Regions from separate parts of the Streptomyces sp. NPDC055506 genome, predicted to be linked through region 1. Evidence: riboswitches for the same ligand, from Rfam matches in the RefSeq annotation. Region 1 holds a riboswitch; the other holds the start of a gene.
What was found. A riboswitch is a leader RNA that binds a small molecule or an ion and turns the genes downstream of it on or off. The one in region 1 is predicted to bind glycine.
Positions count from the first base shown of each region.

Region 2: another riboswitch for glycine. It lies ahead of gcvP (aminomethyl-transferring glycine dehydrogenase); the one in region 1 lies ahead of gcvT (glycine cleavage system aminomethyltransferase GcvT).

Region 1 is NZ_JBSHKH010000207.1:17-7,674, forward strand. It holds gene glyA (serine hydroxymethyltransferase) at 132-1,409, opposite strand; gene gcvH (glycine cleavage system protein GcvH) at 1,424-1,801, opposite strand; gene gcvT (glycine cleavage system aminomethyltransferase GcvT) at 1,926-3,047, opposite strand; glycine riboswitch at 3,086-3,211, opposite strand; glycine riboswitch at 3,213-3,313, opposite strand; gene ACWIF2_RS38975 (AAA family ATPase) at 3,496-4,164, shown strand; gene ACWIF2_RS38980 (enhanced serine sensitivity protein SseB) at 4,686-5,474, shown strand; gene ACWIF2_RS38985 (enhanced serine sensitivity protein SseB C-terminal domain-containing protein) at 5,639-6,439, shown strand; gene ACWIF2_RS38990 (ABC transporter permease) at 6,783-7,658, shown strand, end outside.
Region 2 is NZ_JBSHKH010000005.1:7,175-14,832, reverse strand. It holds gene ACWIF2_RS03255 (TOBE domain-containing protein) at 1-332, shown strand, start outside; gene gcvP (aminomethyl-transferring glycine dehydrogenase) at 402-3,287, opposite strand; glycine riboswitch at 3,464-3,559, opposite strand; gene ACWIF2_RS03245 (PRC-barrel domain-containing protein) at 3,673-4,047, shown strand; partial or broken gene ACWIF2_RS03240 (DNA polymerase IV) at 3,966-5,468, opposite strand; gene ACWIF2_RS03235 (MerR family transcriptional regulator) at 5,614-6,297, opposite strand; gene ACWIF2_RS03230 (bifunctional nuclease family protein) at 6,612-7,085, opposite strand; gene ftsR (transcriptional regulator FtsR) at 7,171-7,658, opposite strand, start outside.

The DNA of each region.
Region 1 (7,658 bases):
GGGGGCTGGTTTAGGTGTAAAACCCCCCGGGGCAACCCTGTACGAGGGGGGGGGGGGGGGGGGGCCGGGCCCCCCCCCGGCGGGGGGCGGGCGCGGCGCCTCGAAAGGTTTCTTCGCTACTTGTGCAGGTGCTACTTGTTCAGGCCCGGGTACAGCGGGTGCCTGTCGGCCAGGGCCTTCACCCGGGCCTTGAGCGCGTCCGCGTCGGCGGCCCCGAAGGGAGAGGGCGCCTTCAGCGTCTCGGCGATGACGTCCGCGACCTCCGCGAAGTCCTCGGCCGTAAAGCCCCGGGTCGCCAGGGCCGGCGTGCCGATCCGCAGACCGGACGTCACCATCGGCGGGCGCGGGTCGTTCGGGATCGCGTTGCGGTTGACCGTGATGCCCACCTCGTGGAGGCGGTCCTCGGCCTGCTGTCCGTCCAGCTCCGAGTGGCGCAGGTCCACCAGGACGAGGTGCACGTCCGTGCCGCCGGACAGGACGTCCACACCCACGGCCCGGACGTCGTCCTTCACCAGACGCTCGGCCAGGATGCGGGCACCCTCCAGCGTACGGCGCTGGCGCTCCTTGAAGTCCTCGGAGGCCGCGACCTTGAACGAGACCGCCTTGGCCGCGATCACGTGCTCCAGCGGTCCGCCCTGCTGACCGGGGAAGACAGCGGAGTTGATCTTCTTGGCGAGTTCGGCCGTGGAGAGGATCACACCGCCGCGCGGGCCGCCCAGCGTCTTGTGGGTGGTCGTGGTCACCACGTGCGCGTGCGGAACGGGGTTCGGGTGCAGCCCCGCCGCCACCAGCCCGGCGAAGTGCGCCATGTCGACCATCAGGTACGCGCCGACCTCGTCCGCGATCCGGCGGAACTCGGCGAAGTCCAGCTGCCGCGGGTAGGCCGACCAGCCCGCGACGATCAGCTTCGGCCGGGACTCCTTCGCCAGCCGCTCCACCTCGGCCATGTCGACCCGGCCGGCGTCGCCGACGTGGTAGGCGACGACGTCGTAGAGCTTGCCGGAGAAGTTGATCTTCATGCCGTGGGTCAGGTGCCCGCCGTGCGCGAGGTTCAGACCCATGATGGTGTCGCCCGGCTTGAGCAGCGCGAACATCGCGGCGGCGTTGGCCTGGGCGCCGGAGTGTGGCTGGACGTTGGCGTGCTCGGCGCCGAACAGCTCCTTGACGCGGTCGATCGCGATCTGCTCGACCACGTCGACGTGCTCGCAGCCGCCGTAGTAGCGGCGGCCCGGGTAGCCCTCGGCGTACTTGTTGGTGAGGACCGAGCCCTGTGCCTCCATGACCGCGACCGGGGCGAAGTTCTCCGAGGCGATCATCTCGAGCGTGGACTGCTGCCGGTGCAGCTCGGCGTCGACCGCGGCGGCGACGGCCGGGTCGAACTCGTGCAGGGACGTGTTCAGGACGGACATACGGCTACGCCTCCTCAGCCGGCGGAGAACGCGGTGTACTCGTCGGCGGAGAGCAGGTCGCCCGGCTCGTCCGTGACGCGCACCTTGAACAGCCAGCCGCCCTCGAAGGGGGCCGAGTTCACCAGCGACGGGTCGTTCACGACGTCCTCGTTGACCTCGGTGACCTCGCCGGAGACGGGGGAGTAGAGGTCGGACACCGACTTGGTCGACTCCAGCTCGCCGCAGGTCTCGCCCGCGGACAAGGTGGCGCCGACCTCCGGGAGCTGGACGAAGACGACGTCGCCGAGCGCGTTCGCCGCGTGCTCCGTGATGCCGATCGTCGAGACGCCGTCCTCGGCGCCCGACAGCCACTCGTGCTCCTTGCTGTAACGCAGCTCTTTGGGGTTGCTCATGGCCTGGATTCTCCTGTACGCGCGGGAGTGCTGATGAAGGGGACCGCTGGTGAGCGGGGGTGAGATGCCCGGGACCGCGGTGACGGCCCGCGGCCGGTGTCTGCTTCTGGCGCTTGGCCAGTCTCTACTTCTGGCGCTTGTAGAACGGCAGCGCCACGACCTCGTACGGCTCGTGACTGCCCCGGATGTCCACGGCCACACCGGGTGTGCCGGGGGCCGCGTGCGCGGGGTCGACGTACGCCATCGCGATCGGCTTGCCGAGCGTGGGGGAGGGGGCGCCGGAGGTGACCTCGCCGATCACCTCGCCGCCGGTGACGACCGGGTACCCGGCGCGCGGGACCCTACGGCCCTCGGCGACGAGGCCGACCAGGACGCGGGGCGGGTTCTGCTCGGCGCGGGCGGCGGCCTCCGTCAGGGCCTCGCGGCCCACGAAGTCGCCCTCCTTCTCGAACTTCACCACCCGGCCGAGCCCGGCGTCGAAGGGCGTCAGGGAGGTGTTGAGCTCGTGCCCGTACAGCGGCATGCCCGCCTCGAGGCGCAGCGTGTCGCGGCAGGACAGCCCGCACGGGACCAGACCGGCGCCCTCGCCCGCCTTGGTCAGGGCCTGCCACAGCTCGACGGCGTGCTCCGGCTTCACGAACAGCTCGAAGCCGTCCTCGCCGGTGTACCCGGTGCGGGCGATGAGGGCCGGGACGCCCGCGACGGTGCCGGGCAGCCCGGCGTAGTACTTCAGGCCGTCGAGGTCGGCGTCGGTCAGGGACTTCAGGATCCCCGGGGACTCCGGGCCCTGCACGGCGAGCAGCGCGTAGGCGTCCCGGTCGTCGCGCACCTCGGCGTCGAAGCCGGCGGAACGTTCCACCAGGGCGTCCAGAACCACCTGGGCGTTGGAGGCGTTGGCCACGACCATGTACTCGGTGTCGGCCAGCCGATACACGATCAGGTCGTCGAGGATGCCGCCGTCGGCCTGGCAGATCATGGTGTAGCGGGCGCGGCCGGGCTTGACCCCGCCGATGTTGCCGACCAGGGCGTGGTCGAGGAGGGCGGCGGCCCCCGGCCCGGTGACGGTGATCTCCCCCATGTGGGAGAGGTCGAACAGCCCGGCCTTCGTGCGCACCGCGTTGTGCTCGTCACGCTCGGAGCCGTACCGCAGGGGCATGTCCCAGCCGGCGAAGTCGGTCATCGTCGCACCGAGGACACGATGCAGGGCATCGAGCGCGGTGTGGCGGAGTTCTCCTGTACTGCTCATACGTCGGTCGTCTCCAAGGGCATGACGGGCGAGGTCGTTCCTCCCCATCTGTCATCGGAACCTGAGAGGTTCGCCATGACCACACGGGACACGGCTTGCACCTTGGGTGGAGCCACGCCACTCCCCGGACTCCGGAGAAGGGTGCGGCCCGCTTTTCAGATGTGCCTCGCCCGCGCGGTAACGGGGCCTGAGAGATTCAAGGGAGGGACTTGCTCCTTCGGCGCCCCAGCGTCGGACGGTGCTGGGGACTCTCCCGCGCGGATTCAAACGGCCGGTATGCAGTTGGCGCGCACATCATTGCACGCATCGTCGCGGGGTGGCAGGGGGACCACCCTGTAGCAGGCCTGTTGCAGGAAGAGGACTAAAACCAGAGACATCGGGCATTACCTTCTCTTTACACTCGGCGGGCATGGGACTCCGTACCTGGCCCCAGGGGAGGACGATCACGGTGAACAGGACCACCGCGTACGCCACGACATCGGGCATCGCGCTGCCCGAGCAGCCGACCGCTCCGGTGCGCGCGGCCTGCGGCCCGCAGCCGGTGCCGGTCGTCCGCGATCTGCGCGAGCGCGCCGGCCGCGGCCCGCACGCGCTGCTGTTCGGCCCCCGCGACCTCGTCGTGGTCACGGGCCTGCCGGGCAGCGGCAAGTCCACGCTGATGCGGCGCACCGTGCCGGGCCGGCGCATCGACTCCCAGGACACCCGCGACCACTGGGACCGCCGCATGCCGCGCGCCCTGCCGTACGCGGTCTACCGCCCGCTCGTCCGCCTCGCCCACTACGCCGGGCTGCGCCGCGCCCTGCGCACCGGAGAGGGCGTGGTCGTGCACGACTGCGGTACCCAGGCCTGGGTCCGCCGCTGGCTCGCCCGTGAGGCCCGCCGCCGGGGCGGCACGCTGCATCTGCTGATGCTCGACGTCACCCCCGAGCAGGCACTGGCCGGCCAGCGCGACCGCGGCCGCGGCGTCTCGCGGTACGCCTTCCTGCGCCACCGCGCGGCCACCACCCGCCTGCTGCGAGAGGTGGAGCGCGGCGAACTCCCCACGGGCTGCGGCTCGGCGATCCTCGCCGACCGCGACGCGGCGAACACCCTGCACCGCATCGCCTTCGCGGGCTGACGGCCCGGGCCCGTGAACCGGCACGGACGGTGAGGGCTGTCCGCGCGGCCGGCGGCTCTGGTCACAGGGCCGGCGACAGTGGTCGGTGAGCCGTGTTCGTGGGGCCGGCGGCCTTGGCTGGCCAGCCGTGTCCATGGGGCTGGCGGCGCTGGTGGGTGGGTCGTGTTCGTGGGGCCGGCGGTCTTGGTTGGTCAGCCGTGTCCATGGGGCTGGCGGCGCTGGTGGGTGGGCCGTGTTCGCGGGGCCGGCGGTCTCGGTTGGTCAGCTGTGTCATGAGGCTGACGGCCGCGGATGGTGAATCGTGTTCGGGGGGCAGGCGGCACCGGTCAGTGGGCCGTGTTCATGGGCTGGCGGCGCTGGTCAGTGGGCTGTGTTCATCGGCAGGCAGCCGCGGCCGCTCAGCCCGAAAGCGCGGGCCGGTCGCCCCTGGCCCCGCGTCGTGGTTCACGGGGTGGCCGTCCCCCGTTCCCGAGCCGCTAGCCTTTGGGCCACAGCAGTGGTTTCAGGCAGGCGGTAGGCAGATGGACTTCCCGGCGGACTTCTCCGCGGACTTCCCGGCGCAGACGCAGACACACCCGCACGGCGGATGGCCCGGCAACGAGCTGGAGGAGGTGCTCTCGGCCTCCCTCGGCGCAGGCCCCTCGGCCGGCGGGCGGATCGTCGAGGTGCTCGGCCGGAGCTTCGTGTGGATCCCGCTCCCCAACGGCGGCGGCCCGCAGAGCGGCCCGCTCGACCTCCCCGGCATCGAGATCGACGGCCAGGCGTTCGTACCGGTGTTCAGCTCCGAGGAGCAGTTCCGCCAGGTCGTCGGCTCGCACATGTCGTACACCATCGCGCCGGCCGTGGAGTTCGCCCGCGGTCTGCCCCCGCACGCGGGGATGGCCATCAACCCGGGCGGAGTCGTCGGCATCCCGCTCCCGCCGCCCGCCGTCGCCGACCTGTGCCGGGCCGGCCGGACCCCGCTGGACGGCCCCGCGAGCGGCGGCCGGGTCCGCCTCTTCGAGCCCGACTGGCAGGACGACCCGGTGGACTTCCTCGCCGCCGCCTCCGCCGAGTTCGAGGCGATCGGCGTCGTCCTCACCGCCCGCCGCTGCCTCGCCGCGATCGAGACCGCCGATCCGGTGATGTTCGTCGGCGTCGAACTCTCCCAGTGGGAAGGCGACCTGCGCGCCCTCCCCCTGGAGGCCCTCACCCGCGCGGTCACCAAGTCCCCGGCCCCCTGGCCGGTCAACCTGGTGCTCCTGGACGTCGCGGAGGACCCGGTGGGCAGCTGGATGAAGGACCGGGTCCGGCCTTTCTACCAGCGGTAGGGCGACGCGCTGAGGGGCGCGGGGCTGTGACACCATGCGGCTCCGCCGCGTGGGCGCGACAAGCCACAGACGGACCCGCACCCGCCGGACGAGGGCAAGTCCCGAGTCGGCGGGCGGGCTTAAGCTAGGTCACGGTCGAGGCGTTGTACGAAGGGGCGGTAAAGGTGAGCGCGAGCGGCACGGCCGCGGCCGGACAGGTCGAGCACATGCTGCGCCAGGTCACGCCCGGGCGTTATGACGCCTACGAGGCCCTCCTGCGCGCGCTCGCGACCCCGCACAGCGGCCAGATCTGGATGCTCCTGTGGCACGGCCAGGCCGGATCCCCCGACGCCCAGTACGGAAACATGGAGGTCCAGGGCTGCGGCTACGCCCCCTGTGTGACCTCCGCCCAGGAGCTCTCGGCGAGCGGCTGGAACCGCAGCTACGAGGTCGTCGACGGAGTCGACGTGGCCCGCGCCCTGTACCCCGACCACTACGGCCTCTGGCTCAACCCGCACGCCCCCGGCGGCGGCGTCGGCATCCCCTGGCTCGACCTGCGCCGGATCGCCACGGGCCTGGACCGCCAGCCGGCCGGACCCCTGCGGCTGTCCGAACCGGCCATCGAGATCCCGCAGTTCTACGCCCTGCTCGCGCAGAACGCCCACCGCACCCCGGCCGTCCGCTCGCTGCGCCGCGCCTGGGTGCAGCCCGCGCTCGGGGCGCCGTACCTCGCCATCGGACTCGACGTCTACGACACCTCGCCGCCGGCCGTGGATTCGGTGCGCGCGATGATGCAGCAGTCCCTCGGCGCCGTACCGGACGGGCTCCCTGTCTCGACCGTCGCGATGTCCGACGAGCACGACCCGGTCGCCATGTGGCTGCGCGCCGGCGCACGCCCCTTCTACGACCGTGAGGCCCACGCCACCGCCCCTGTCCAGGCCCCGGTCTCGGGCTACGGATACCCCCCTGCCCAGGGCAGGTACTGACCCGTTCGCAGGTCCCCACGGAGGCCGTTCCCGGACCGCCCCCGAACATGACGACCGTTCAACTCTCCGCGCGTAGATAAGGGTGAATGGGGCGGAGATGTCCTAATATGCCCCTGACGCAGCGCGTCCGACCGCTGTTACCCGTTGTCCGGATAACGGAACCCTGCAGACAGCATCACGTTTACGCATCCTTTCACCGCCAAGTCTGGCAACAGATCGCCAAAGCGTTGAAGACTCCCCGCAAGACACGGGCCGGGTCGGTCTCGTGTACGAGACAAACAAAACCGCTACAGCGGCAGCCAGGGGGTCGGCGATCGCCGGCCCGAGAGGGGTCAATCGCACCGTGACCGCACCCATCGAGACCACCGGGGCGGAAGCCGGAGCACAGCCCGAGGCCGTGCTCTCCGGGGTCAAGAAGAGCCAGATCGAGGGGCGCTCGCTCACCCAGATCGCCTGGATGCGCTTCAAGCGGGACAAGGTGGCGATGGCGGGAGGCGTCGTCGTCGTCCTGCTCGTGCTGATGGCGGTGTTCTCCAAGCCGATCCAGTGGATCTTCAACCTCGATCCCAACAAGTTCAACCAGGACCTCATCGACCCGGCGCTCCTCGCGCCCAAGGGCGGCTGGGGAGGCATGAGTTGGGACCACCCCCTCGGCGTGGACCCCCAGTACGGCCGGGACATGCTCGCCCGCATCATCGACGGCTCCTGGGTCTCCCTCCTGGTCGCGGGCGGCGCCACGCTGCTGTCCGTGTGCATCGGCACCGTGCTCGGTGTCGTCGCCGGGTACTACGGCGGCTGGATCGACAGCGTCATCAGCAGGCTGATGGACACCTTCCTGGCGTTCCCGCTGCTGCTGTTCGCCATCTCGATCTCGGCCTCGGTGCAGGACGGCTTCTTCGGTCTCGACGGCCTGCCCCTGCGCATCTGCGTGCTGATCTTCGTGATCGGCTTCTTCAGCTGGCCGTACATCGGGCGTATCGTGCGCGCGCAGACCATGACCCTGCGCAAGCGGGAGTTCATCGAGGCCGCCACCAGCCTTGGAGCACGCGGCCCGTACGTCCTGTTCCGGGAACTGCTCCCCAACCTCGTCGCGCCGATCCTCGTCTACTCGACGCTGATCATCCCGACGAACATTCTGTTCGAGGCCGCACTGAGCTTCCTCGGTGTCGGTATCGCTCCGCCGCAGGCTTCCTGGGGCGGCATGCTCAGCAACGCTGTG
Region 2 (7,658 bases), on a different contig from region 1:
CCGGCGGACAGGACCTCACCGCCGCGATCACCCGCCAGGGCGCCGACGACCTCGGTCTCACCCCGGGCACCGCCGTACGCGCCCTGGTGAAGTCGACGGAGGTCGCGCTGGCCACCGCCCCCGTCGCGGGCCTGTCCATCCGCAACCGGCTCCCCGGTACGGTCACGGGCATCGCGGCCGGCGACGCGATGGCCTCCGTCCGGATCACCGTCGAGGGCGGCGAACTGACGGCGGCGATCACTAGGGACGCCGCGGACGATCTCCACCTGTCGGCCGGAACCCCCGTCATCGCCCTGATCAAGTCGACCGAGGTGTCACTCGCGGTCGCATGACGGAGAGAGCCTCCGCACGACGGAGGGGCCCCGCATCAGCGGAGCCCCTCCCTCTGACCGGTCGGTCGATCAGTCCTCGTACGCGTCCAGCGGCGGGCAGGAGCACACCAGGTTCCGGTCGCCGAAGGCCTGGTCGATGCGGCGCACCGGCGGCCAGTACTTGTCGGAGGCCGTGACCCCGGCCGGGAAGACCGCGTCCTCACGGCTGTAGGCGTGCTCCCACTCCCCCGCGAGCGCGCCGGCGGTGTGCGGGGCGCCCCGCAGCGGGTTGTCGTCGGCAGGCCATGCGCCTGAGCCGACCTTCTCGATCTCCGCGCGGATGGCGATCATCGCCTCGCAGAACCGGTCCAGCTCGGCCAGGTCCTCCGACTCGGTCGGCTCGATCATCAGCGTCCCGGCCACCGGGAACGACATCGTCGGCGCGTGGAAGCCGTAGTCGATCAGCCGCTTGGCGACGTCGTCGACGCTCACGCCGGTCGCCTTGTTCAGCGGCCGCAGGTCGATGATGCACTCGTGCGCGACGAGCCCGCCGGGGCCGGTGTAGAGCACCGGGTAGTGCGGCTCGAGGCGCTTGGCGATGTAGTTGGCGCTGAGCACGGCCACCTGCGTGGCCCGCTTCAGCCCCTCGCCGCCCATCAGCCGGACGTACGCCCAGGAGATCGGCAGGATGCCGGCCGAGCCCCACGGCGCCGCGGAGATGGGGCCGACCCCGGTCTCCGGGCCCGCCTCGGGCTGCAGCGGATGGTTCGGCAGATACGGCGCGAGGTGCTCACGCACCGCCACCGGGCCCACGCCGGGCCCGCCGCCGCCGTGCGGGATGCAGAAGGTCTTGTGCAGGTTCAGGTGCGAGACGTCCCCGCCGAAGTGCCCCGGCTTGGCGAGCCCCACGAGCGCGTTGAGGTTGGCCCCGTCGACGTAGACCTGCCCGCCCGCCTCGTGCACCTGCGCGCAGATCTCGGAGACGTGCTCCTCGAACACTCCGTGCGTGGACGGGTAGGTGATCATCAGCACGGCCAGCTCGTCACGGTGCTGCTCGATCTTCGCCCGCAGGTCCTCGACGTCGATCTCGCCGTCCTCCGCGGTCTTCACGACGACGACCTTCATGCCCGCCATCACCGCGCTCGCGGCGTTGGTGCCGTGCGCGGACGACGGGATCAGGCACACGGTGCGCTGCGCTTCCCCGTTGGCCCGGTGGTACCCGCGTACGGCGAGCAGACCGGCCAGCTCGCCCTGCGAGCCGGCGTTCGGCTGGAGGGACACCTTGTCGTACCCGGTGACCTCGGCAAGACGTTCCTCAAGCTCGTGGATGAGCGTGAGGTAGCCCTCGGCCTGCGCCGCGGGGGCGAACGGGTGCAGCTGCCCGAACTCGGGCCAGGTGACCGGCTCCATCTCCGTGGTCGCGTTGAGCTTCATGGTGCAGGAGCCCAGCGGGATCATGCCGCGGTCGAGCGCGTAGTCACGGTCGGCCAGCCGGCGCAGATAGCGCAGCATGGCGGTCTCGGAGCGGTACTGGTGGAAGACCGGGTGCGTCATGTACTCGTCGGACCGCAGCAGGGCGCCCGGAAGCCCGTCCTCCGTTGCGGCGTCCAGCGCCTCGACGACACCCTCGACCCCGAACGCGGCCCATACGGCACGCAGCTGGGCCCGCGTCGTGGTCTCGTCGCAGGAGATCGAGACCAGGTCGGCGTCGACGAGACGCAGGTTGACCCCGTTCCGCTCCGCGGCGGTCACGACCTCTGCGGCCCGGCCCTCGACACGCACGGTCAGGGTGTCGAAGTAGGCGCCGTGCACGACCTCGACACCGCCGTTCGCGAGCCCGGCGGCGAGGACCGTGGCGTACCGGTGGGTGCGCCGCGCGATGCTCCTGAGGCCCTCGGGCCCGTGGTACACGGCGTACATGCCGGCCATCACGGCGAGCAGCACCTGGGCGGTACAGATGTTGCTGGTGGCCTTCTCACGACGGATGTGCTGCTCACGCGTCTGCAGCGCCAGCCGGTAGGCCTTGTTCCCGTCGGCGTCCACGGACACGCCGACGAGCCGCCCGGGCAGGCTGCGCGCCATCTTCTCCCCGACGGCCATGTAACCGGCGTGCGGTCCGCCGAAGCCCATCGGCACACCGAACCGCTGTGTCGTCCCGACCGCGATGTCCGCGCCGAGCTCCCCGGGCGACTTCAGCAGGGCCAGCGCGAGCAGATCGGCGGCGACGGTGACGAGCGCCCCGAGCTCGTGCGCCTGGTCGATGACCGGCTTGATGTCCCGTACGGCTCCGGAGGCGCCCGGGTACTGGATCAGCACGCCGTTGATCTCGCGCTCGGCGATCTCGGCGGGGATGCCGGCACTGAGATCGGCGACGACGACCTCGACTCCGGTCGGCTCGGCCCGGGTCTCGATCACGGCGATGGTCTGCGGCAGCGCGTCCGCGTCGACCAGGAACAGGCCCTTCTTGTTCTTGCCCAGCCGCCGCGACAGGGCCATGGCCTCGGCCGCAGCGGTGCCCTCGTCGAGCAGGGAGGCGCCGGAGGTCGGCAGTCCGGTCAGGTCGGCGACCATGGTCTGGAAGTTGAGCAGCGCCTCGAGCCGGCCCTGCGAGATCTCCGGCTGGTAGGGCGTGTAAGCCGTGTACCAGGACGGGTTCTCCATGACGTTGCGCATGACCACCGGCGGCGTGAACGTGCCGTAGTAGCCGAGCCCGATCATGGAGCCGAGGACCTGGTTGCGGTCGGCGAGGGAGCGCAGCTCGGCGATCACCTCGGCCTCGCTGCGGGCGCCCGGCAGGTCCAGTGCCTCGGCGCTCTTGATCACGGCCGGGACGGCGGCGGCCGTCAGCTCGTCCAGCGAGCCGTAGCCGACGTGCGCGAGCATCTTGGCGCACGCCTCGTGGTCGGGGCCGATGTGGCGCTGCTCGAAGGGGACTGCCTCTTCGAGCTCGGAGAGCGGAATGCGATGGGCGGTCATATGCGGAGGCCTCCTGGTCTGACACGACCTTCGAGGGGCACCACGGCACGGGTACCCGGACGGCCTCCCCCTCTGTCATGTCAACCTGAGAGCTTCACCGGATCGCCCGAAGGCCTCCGGCTTTCACCGTCGGTGAGAGCGGAAGCCGTGACATCCGCCCTGCTTTCCAGAGTGACCTCGTCCGTGCGGTACGTGAGCCTGAGAGATTCCGGGGAGGATTTGCTCCTTCGGCGCCTCCGATGGTGTCTGGAGGACTCTCCCGCACGGGGTCAGCAGCCGTTGTCAGCCTACCAGCGCGTCCCACGCACGAACCTTCGAGTGGCCGCCTCCTCGATTGTGCCGTTTTGTAGTGGTTACGGATGAGTTGCGACCATGTGGAGGGCCCGTGCGAACCGATATCGATCCGCGCAACCTGATCGGCCGCAAGGCGTTCGACCGCAACGGGACCAGGATCGGCACGATCGACGAGGTGTACCTCGACGACGCCACCGGCGTGCCGGAGTGGGCGGCCATACGGACCGGCCTGTTCAGCCGGGACGCCTTCGTCCCCCTCGAGCCCAGCGAACTGATCGACGGCGCCCTCCACGTGCCCTTCGACCGCGCCCTCATCAAGGACGCCCCCGACTTCGGTGTGGGCCGTCACCTCTCCCCGGAGCAGGAACTGCAGCTCTACCACCACTACGGCCTCGACGTCGCCGCCCCTCCCCCGCTCCAGGACCACGACTTCGGCAAACTGGCAGGCACCGACGAGACGGCCTGAAGCCCCTGGCGAGCCGCCTAAGGGGCGGCGGAGCGCAGCCCCACACCCCCGGAGTCACCATCCGGCCCATCGCCCCCCTCCGGCTCTCGTAACACCAGAGGCAACGGATCCGCCGGCTCCAGCTCCGGATCGTCGACCCGGAAGGTCCGCACCCGCCCGGGCTCCGAGTCGGGCGTCTCGAACCGCACGGTGACCCGCCCCAGGCCGCTGCCCTGCACCCACCCGTGCCCGAACCCGGCGTGCCGCACATCGTGCCCGGCGGGCCAACGCCGCTCGGCCGGCGCGGGCTGCTCCTCGACCGGCCCCGCGGCGTGCTCCTCGACCGGGCCCTCCGCGACCGCCCGCTGACCGGCCGCCTGCGCGAACAGGTCCTCCTGTGTGTAGTCGGCGAGCCCGCTCACGCCCACCCCGAGCAGCCGCACACCGCCCGTCGTGTCGACCGAGTCCAACAGTCTGGCCGCCGCCTCACGGATCACCCCGGGATCGTCCGTCGGCCCCCGCAGCGTCTCGGAACGGGTGCGCGTCGAGAAGTCGTACCGCCGCACCTTCAGCACGATGGTCCGCCCGGACAGCCCGGCCTCGCGCAGCCGCCGCACACAGCGGTCGGCGAGCCGCCGCACCTCCAGCCCGACCCGCAGCCGGTCGTGGATGTCCACGTCGTAGGTGTCCTCGACCGACACCGACTTCGCCTCCCGCTCCGCCACCACGGGCCGGTCGTCCCGCGCCAGGGCCATGGCGTAGAGCCCGTGCCCGTGCGCCTTCCCCAGCAGCCGGACCAGCTCGTCCTCACCCGCCTCGGCGATCTCCTCGACCGTGGTGATCCCGGCCCGCCGAAGATGGTCGCCCGTGGCCGGCCCGACCCCCGGCAGGGTCCGCACCGACATCGGCCCCAGCATGGCCCGCTCCGTCCCCGGCTCGATCAACACCAGCCCGTCGGGCTTGGCCTGCTCCGAGGCGATCTTCGCGAGCATCTTGGACGCGGCCAGCCCCACCGACCCCGTGAGTCCCGTGACGGCCCGGATGTCCGCACGCAGTTTCACCCCGGCCAGCCGCGCCGACCGCTCGTCCCAGGCCGCCCCACCGGCCTCCAGGTCCACGAACGCCTCGTCCAGGCTCAACGGCTCCACCAGCGGTGAAAGGGCCCGCAGCAGCTCCATCACCCGCTCGCTGATCGCCCGGTAGAACCCGAAGCGCGGCACGAGATACGCGGCGTTGGGCGCGAGCCGCCGGGCCTGCGCCATGGGCAGCGCCGAGTGCACCCCGAAGACCCGGGCCTCGTACGACGCGGTCGCGACCACACCCCGCGGCCCGAGTCCGCCCACGACCACGGCCTTCCCGCGCAGGCTCGGCTTGGACGCCTGCTCGACCGAGGCGAAGAAGGCATCCATGTCGAGATGCAGGATCGTGGGCGCGGTTCTCACAACTCCGATGCTGCCCTACGCCACTGACAACGCACCGACGACGCCGTGCCGAACCGCCCCGACCAATCCGGCAGACACCGCTTGCGGCCCGGCACGGAAACGTCCCGCCTACTTCCGCGGCACGCACACCGCACCGCCCAGCGGGTCAGACGGCCCGGTTCCGCCGCCGCGCCAGCTCGTCCGCCGGATTGGGCCCGACCAGGGTCTCGCCGGTGTCGATCCGCTCCCCGTGCAGCTGGGACAGCGCGCTCTCGACGTCCCGCCACACGACACCCACGGCGATCCCGAAGACGCCCTGCCCCCCTTGGAGCAGAGCGTGGACCTCGTCCGGCGAGGTGCACTCGTAGACCGTCGCACCGTCACTCATCAGCGTCATCCGCTCCAGGTCGCGGAAACCGCGTTCCCTGAGGTGCTGGACCGCCGTGCGGATGTTCTGCAGCGACACCCCGGTGTCGAGGAACCGCTTGACGATCTTCAGGACGACGACGTCCCGGAAGCTGTACAACCGCTGTGTCCCGGACCCGTAGGCGGGGCGCACACTCGGCTCGACGAGACCGGTGCGGGCCCAGTAGTCCAGCTGCCGGTAGGTGATACCGGCGGCCGCGCAGGCCGTGGGGCCGCGATAGCCGATCTGCTCGGACGCCATGGACGTCGTCCCTCCGCTGCTCGGCACCGCCGACGGTCGCTGCGGAGCGTGCTCGGCCGCACCGTCGGGCTGGGGATACCCCCCGCCCGAAAGGAGCCGAGAGCCGGGGGGAGCGTACGGACCACTCACCCTGAGACTGCGCTCGGGGCCGCCCCCAGCCGTACCGTCGCCGCTGCTTCTCACGCCGACCTCCGTCCTTGACCTGCCTTCTCGACGGTAGGCAGTCACCCGGGGTGCGTCAACGATCGCCACACTCGCCACGCCGAGTGATAATCACCCTAAGAGTGGTTTCCCGTGCCCCACCGCGGGGAAAGGCTAGCCGAATGCCTTCGGCACGGGCCGTGTGACGCTCTCACTCGCCACCGGCACATGCGGGCAATTCACCCCTCACACATACGGCGGCGGCCCTGCCGCGGACTCATCGTCCGCCGGGCCGCCCACGCGTCTCACGACCGCTGCCGCTCCCCGCTCGGCCGGCAGTCACCGGCCTCCGGAGCTCACTGACTGCTGCTCCCGAAGTCCTCCGGGGAGATCTGGTCGAGGAACTCGCGGAACTTCTCCACCTCGTCCTCCTGCTCGTCCGGGATCGCGATACCGGCGTCGTCGAGCACCGTGTCACTCCCGTAGATCGGCGTCCCGGTGCGCAAAGCCAGCGCTATGGCGTCGGACGGACGGGCGCTCACCTCGACGCCGCTGGCGAAGACCAGCTCCGCGTAGAAGACGCCTTCACGCAGGTCCGTGATACGCACTTCCGTGAGCTCCTGACCGACGGCTTCCAGCACGTCCTTGAACAGGTCGTGGGTCAGCGGCCGCGCCGGAGCCATGCCCTGCTGGGCGAAGGCGATCGCCGTCGCCTCGCCCGGCCCGATCCAGATGGGGAGGTAACGGTCGCCTCCCACTTCACGCAGCAGCACGATCGGTTGGTTGGAGGGCATCTCGACCCGGACACCTACGACATCGAGCTCGTTCACACAGCAACCCTAGGCCGTGCTCGGGACGTTTGGGTAGTCGGGCAGGGATCAGGCGCCTGATCCGGCCCCCACGCGTCGGGCGACCTCATGGCAGCCGCACCCCGAGCGCCGTCTGCACCAGAGCGGCGTGCAGCTTCACCGTGAGCCCCGCCAGCTCCTTGGTACGGGCCTCCGCATGAGCCCTGGTCTGCGGGTTCCGGTGGCGCTTCAGCGGGGCCACCACCTGGTCCACGAGCCCTGCCTCACGGTCGGCGGCCGCCTTCATCACCCGCAGGTGCCGCGGCTCGATCCCGAACCGCCCCAGCTCGGCGACGAGCGCGGCCACCGTGACCGCCTCCGCCTCGTACGCCCCGTCCTCCAGTGGAGTGACCAGACCGTACGACTCCCACTCCCTGAGCTCCTCCTCGTCCACCCCGGCGGCGGCGAGCAGCTCCTCACGCCCGACCCTGGCAGCCGTGGGCAGCCCCTCGGGAGGCTCGGGCGCGGAATCGCCCTCACGCTGACGGCCCACGGTCGGCAGCGGGACGGCCTCACCGCGCTCCATGGCCTCCAGGTGCTCGCGAATCACCTTCA